2 linked regions of the Hahella sp. HNIBRBA332 genome follow. The protein of the gene in region 2 interacts with the protein of the main gene of each other region in a pairwise test. Links are inferred from orthologs where the notes say so. Each region holds a gene or a part of one and is shown on either strand. Other genes may lie near its edges.

Evidence for each region. The genes of interacting proteins can lie anywhere in the genome.
Region 1: the proteins of O5O45_RS03265 (region 2) and mobA interact in binary tests that used the Escherichia coli proteins (3 or more experiments, as listed by UniProt). The link is inferred for Hahella sp. HNIBRBA332 from one-to-one orthologs.

What each region holds. Positions count from the first base shown.
Region 1 is NZ_CP132203.1:356,853-359,672, forward strand. It holds mobA (molybdenum cofactor guanylyltransferase MobA), read right to left. Parts: upstream 1,801-2,820; coding sequence 1,201-1,800; downstream 1-1,200. Other genes in the region: O5O45_RS01785 (hypothetical protein), read left to right, coding at 1-134; O5O45_RS01790 (SirB2 family protein), read right to left, coding at 149-532; moaE (molybdopterin synthase catalytic subunit MoaE), read left to right, coding at 685-1,158; O5O45_RS01805 (PilZ domain-containing protein), read right to left, coding at 1,797-2,207; O5O45_RS01810 (hypothetical protein), read right to left, coding at 2,362-2,646. UniProt on the Escherichia coli protein: Transfers a GMP moiety from GTP to Mo-molybdopterin (Mo-MPT) cofactor (Moco or molybdenum cofactor) to form Mo-molybdopterin guanine dinucleotide (Mo-MGD) cofactor.
Region 2 is NZ_CP132203.1:672,688-675,617, forward strand. It holds O5O45_RS03265 (molybdopterin molybdotransferase MoeA), read left to right. Parts: upstream 1-794; coding sequence 795-2,066; downstream 2,067-2,930. Other genes in the region: can (carbonate dehydratase), read left to right, coding at 1-177; moaB (molybdenum cofactor biosynthesis protein B), read left to right, coding at 232-798; O5O45_RS03275 (helix-turn-helix domain-containing protein), read left to right, coding at 2,403-2,828. UniProt on the Escherichia coli protein: Catalyzes the insertion of molybdate into adenylated molybdopterin with the concomitant release of AMP.

The DNA.
Region 1 (2,820 bases), 320 kb from region 2 along the record:
GGGTGGTTAATAGTCGGAAACGAAACCCTGTGAGCGATCCTGAAGTCAAAGAGCTTGATCAGAAGCGCTATTACGTGACGCCACCTAAGCCGGGTGACCTAGAACCTGAGGATAAAAGCGGCACGCAATACTAATTTGGCGGAAGGTTTTAAAGCGGTAATGGCCAGCTGCTTTTAGTCAGAGCGACCATGACGATATAGGCGAACGCTGTATAAGCGCTAAGTCCGAACAGGATGCGAGTCCCTTTTGTCTTGCCTCTCTTGAGCGCGAAAACGCCTAACGCGATGTAAATGATTAACCCCACCACTTTTGCGGTGAGCCATCCATTATGGAAGGGGTATTGCTGGAGCTTGAGCGCTAGTCCTATGGCGCTCAGCAGTAGTACCGTGTCGATAATGTGCGGAAGAATCTTACTTAACTTACGCTGTAAGAGCGGGCTTTCCAGAATCATCCAAATGAAGCGCAGGGTAAAGGACGCGAAAGTCAGCGCAACGCAGGTCATATGAATGTGTTTGAGCAGCATGTAGCTCATAGTGGGCTCCTTTCACAGCTTCTTTATTATTTAGGTTTGTTTGAACGACGGCCGCCTATTAGAAATTCTTTCCTTAAAAACTTAAAGTGTTAGTCAGTATTTCTTTATCTATTGCGCGTGACGCGCAGCCTTCATTAGGTGGTTTCTGAGCGATGAGTAACAACATAAGAATCGATGTGACAACGGACGATTTTGACCTTGGAGAGGAATCGCGTCGATTGACGAAGGGCGATACCCGTATCGGCGCGGTTTGCAGTTTTGTCGGCTTAGTGCGTGATTTCAGTGATAAGCCTGATGTTAAAGGACTTTATCTGGAGCACTATCCGGCGATGACGGAAAAGTCGCTGGTTAAAATTGCAGAGGAAGCTTCTCAGCGCTGGGACTTGAATGGGGTGCGAGTCATCCATCGAGTGGGCGAACTTTGGGCGGGAGATCAGATCGTGTTGGTAGTGACCGCCAGCGCCCACCGTGGTGACGCTTTCGCCGCCTGTGAGTTCATCATGGATTATTTAAAGGTGCAGGCGCCATTCTGGAAGAAGGAACTGACGGCGGGAGGAGAGCACTGGGTAGAAGCCAAAGAAAGCGATCAGGCCAGGGCTGGGGAGTGGAGAGCTGAGCCTGAATAGCAGCAATGAGCTGGGGCGAGCAAAGTGGCGCGAGTGCTTCTGTTATTTTTCCGTAGGCTTGTCCAGATGGGCCAGTTCATCCAGCGTATTGATGTTGCTGAACATCTCTGGACAATCGCTGAAGTCGATTTGCTGCAAGGGGCGTGAATCAAGCCAGCGTTTGACGCTACGTCCTTCGCTTTGTAAATAGCGAAGAATATCTTCAAAACTGCTGGCGGGAAGCAGGCAGTGCAGATATTGCAGTCGCTCCCCATCCCAGGCGATGTTTATCAGGTTGTCGCGTCTGCCGGCAAACATGCGAAGCGCGTATTCAGGCATAAGAAGGGGCGTATCGCAGGGGCTGACCAATAGCCATTTTTTACTCATATACGGTTGGGCGGAGTAGATGCCCGCCAGAGGGCCGGCGAACTCCCCCCAGGCGTCGGAAAAGACAAAAGGCGTCATGCGCTGATACTGCGCCGTATTGCGATTGCAACTGATTAAAACTCGTTCGCAGGTTTTGGTGAATGTGGAGTGAATATGTTCGGCGAGAGGTCGGCCGCGCCAGGATAGCAGCCCTTTGTCATTGCCGCCCGCGCGCTGTCCTTTGCCCCCCGCGAGAATCAGCCCGTCGCAATCCAACATCGTCGACGGCTCAGTCATGAAGCTCTTGAGCGGCAGACTTCCTGCGCTTTGCTGAATAAACCTTCAATACGGGACAAAGCATTATCAACTTCTCTGGAGTAATCTCTGCTGGAGGCGCAGTAGGCGAATTGGATGCCGTACCTGAAGCCATGCTCATGTTCGCCACAGTTAAGAATTTGGGCTTGAATGCCATTTTCAGCAATGTAGCGGCCACGGAAACAAAGTTCAATCTTCTCGCCGAGACGAAATTTCTGACTGCTATGAAACGCCATACCATAGCGATTAAAGTCTATGCAGTTAACGACGATGCGAGTTTTGGAGCGGCTGAACAAGCCAGGCAAGCAAACGGTTGCTGTCAGGGCTGAAGTGGTATGCCGTATTTTGATGCGACGTTCTGATTGGATGGGAAAAGTCACTTCCTGCATGATCTTATGCTGAGTCTGTATCTTTTGGGTAATAGCGTTAAGCCCGATGGATTCCCTTTATCGGGCTTCTCATTTTATTAGTTGGATTTGGATAATAAATGCTCGGTTTCGTGTTTTGTGAGCTGGCGCAATCCGTGTGGTTAACAGCGAGGGGTTAAACAGCAGTATTCACCAGTCTTCCTGTTCTACTCTCCAGCTCTTCCGGCTGCCCGTCTCGCGCACCGAGCAGTTTCGGAGTGCGTCGGTCTCTCCTTTTGCGGCGCTCCTGGCCCTCGTAGTCGTTTTCATCGCTACGTCGGCGATCCGGACGCATGCGGCGGTCATGCAGTTCACCTTCTGTCAGAGGCGCCTGCGCTGGCGTGGACTCGACCTGTGCAGCCTGCTTCAAGGAAGCGGAGCTGGGGGGGGAAGGCCTGTTTCTGGCGTCATTAATGTACATGTTTGGATTTCCTCTGATAGGTTGTCTTTCATTTTTTCAATCATTCCCTATTGTTGTATTAACTCGCCTTGAATTGTTGCGCTTGGCCCTGTTTCCGGTCGGCGTCGCCGTAACCGGAGTTACGCTAAACTTATAACGGCGGGCATAGGAAAAACTTTAGTCCGCCTAGTCAAT
Region 2 (2,930 bases):
CATCAGGTGCGCCACGTTTGTCATACTGGCATCGTGCAGAACGCCTGGAGCCGAGGCCAACCGTTATCAGTGCATGGATGGTGCTATGGGCTCAGCGATGGGTTGCTCAAAGACCTGCAGGTGACTCAATCCGGTCCTGAGCAATTGGGTTCCGTGTATACCTATATTGGGAAATAGTAATTTCTGCCTGCTCCCGGCAGAATCCGACACAAATGGTCAAGGTGTAAAATCATGGGACAGCATATCGTAGCCGAGTTCATGCCCCTTAATGTGGCGGTATTGACCGTTTCCGATACTCGCACGCAGGAGACGGATACCTCCGGGCAGGCTCTTGCGGACGGCGCGCGGGGAGCGGGACATGAAATTATCGATCGGACGTTGATTCCAGATGACGTCTATCTGATGAGGGCAGTGGTTTCCGCCTGGATTGCGGACCCGCAGGTGCAAGTGGTGCTGATTACGGGCGGCACCGGCTTTACCGGTAGAGACAGTACGCCGGAAGCGATCAAGCCGCTGTTCGATAAAGAGGTGGAAGGGTTTGGAGAGTTGTTTCGCGCCATTTCCTACCAAGAGATCGGCACCTCCACTGTGCAGTCCAGAGCGATCGCCGGGCTGGCTAATGGTACGGTGATCTTCTGTATGCCGGGTTCTACAAACGCTTGTAAAACAGCCTGGAATAAAATCATTGCCGAGCAACTGGATGCGAGACATAAGCCCTGTAATTTTGTTGGCTTGTTGAAACAGCCAGAGAAAGGTGCAGGGGGCTCTGAGAAACCTGGCTGCGGACCTCGCGGATGAGCGCCTCCAATTCTCAGGCGCATAGTCGCCACAGTTGTGACGCGCCGTCTTCTGGATTGCGCCCTGTTGCGGACGCCAAGCGTATTTTGCAGGCTGCTGCGCAGCCCATCGTAGGGGATGAAGTAGTCCCCCTGCTTGAAGCGGCTGGCAGAGTGCTGGCGGAAGATGTGGTGTCGGCCATTATGGTTCCTCCTACAGATAACAGCGCTGTAGATGGATACGCAATTCCCAGGGAGGCCTGCGAGGCGGAGCTGGAAATAACGTTGCCGATTTCTCAACGTATTCCGGCGGGAGAAAGTCCTACGCCTTTAAAGGAGGGCTCTGCGGCGCGCATATTTACAGGGGCGGCCATCCCTGAAAACGCCGCCGCTGTCGTCATGCAGGAGCACTGTCGGCTGGAAGGCGAAACAGTGGTTGTTCCCGCTGGGGTGCGACAGGGCAATAATCTGCGTCCGGCCGGTCAGGATATCCAGGTAGGACAGGTGGTTGTCGGCGCAGGTAAAAAGCTGCTGCCGCAGGACTTGGGTCTGATCGCCTCCGTTGGCGTGGCGCAGGTGAAAGTGCGCCGCAAACTGCGAGTGGCGGTGTTGTCCACGGGGGATGAGTTGGTTGAACCCGGCGCGCCTCTGCCGGCGGGCAAAATTTATAACTCGAACCGCTACACCCTGTGTGGTCTGTTATCTCGCTTTCAGTGCGAGATTATCGATCTTGGTGTAATAGCTGACACCTACGAGGCGACGGAGCAGGCGTTATTGCAGGCGGCCGCGGATGCGGATTTGATTATCTCCAGTGGCGGCGTTTCGGTGGGAGAGGAAGATCATGTCAAGGATGCGGTGGAAGCGAATGGTTTGCTGAATATGTGGCGGTTGGCCATAAAGCCCGGTAAGCCCCTCGCTTTTGGTCAGGTTGGCGCGACCCCATTTCTCGGTCTTCCCGGTAATCCTGCTGCAGTGTTCGTAACCTTTTGCATACTGGCGCGGCCTTATATTTTGAAGATGCAGGGCGCTGGTGAGAGTGGAGTGGCCGCGGCGGTGCGTCTGCCCGCGTTGTTTGATATCCCCAAGCCAGGGGGGCGAGAGGAATATCTACGCGTTAGAGTCTCGCTCGATGATGAGGGGCGAGCAGGATTGGAAATGCACTCCAATCAAAGCTCAGGTGTGCTGTCTTCCGCGAGTTGGGCGGATGGATTTGCTGTAGCCCCGGCGAATACGACGATTCAACGCGGGGACATGGTGGAGTATATTTCCTTTATCTCCATGGGGTTGTAAGTACGTTTTTTAGCCGCATTTCATGGAAGGAATCAAATATTTAACAGATGTGCGTAATATGAATAAAAGTGCTTGCTCAGGTCAGGCTTCTTTGTTATCTTACGCACCCGCTGACAGCAGGACCGTAGCTCAGTTGGTTAGAGCGCCACGTTGACATCGTGGAGGTCACCAGTTCGAATCTGGTCGGTCCTACCAATTCCCTTCTTTGTCAGTGATCTTTTTTATTAAATTTATTCAAAAATAGTTTCTTGTCTTCGACCCTTGTGACATATGAATGGCTGGTTTGTATTGACTTTTTAGTGATACGATTGCCGAAAACCAGTCACGGAGCGGGGCATGAAGTATCTTCGAACCTTCTATCAGCGCCTTCGGGATTTTCGGCACAAGAAAAAGCTTACCCTTGAAGACATTGCTACCTTTTGTCAGGTGGATGTCACGGTTGTGGCTGGTTGGGAAAATCCCATTGAATCCCAGCGTTGTTACCCTTCTATCGATAACCTGTTTGATCTTTGCGTAAAGACGGGCGTTTCCCTGGATGCGCTGCTGGATTTTGATCAGAATGAGAAAACCAATCCTCAGTTGGACTTGCCCGGTTTTGAGGTGGGTGAGGAAGGAGATTTGGATACGGTAATTGAGCGTCTGACCAAGGTGATGGAAGAGGCGCTGCCTGATTCGACGGAGCGACTGTTGCTGAAGCGCTTTCGCGCCAGTGACGAAGATAAAAAGCGCTTTATCCTGCAGTTAATGAATAGCGGAGAATGATGCTTCCCTCAGTTCGCGTCTGTTTTCTTAGTTTTTGTCTGTATGCCCTGTTCCAGATGGCAGGGCGCTCCAAATAAAAAAGCGCCCGGTCAGGCGCTTTTT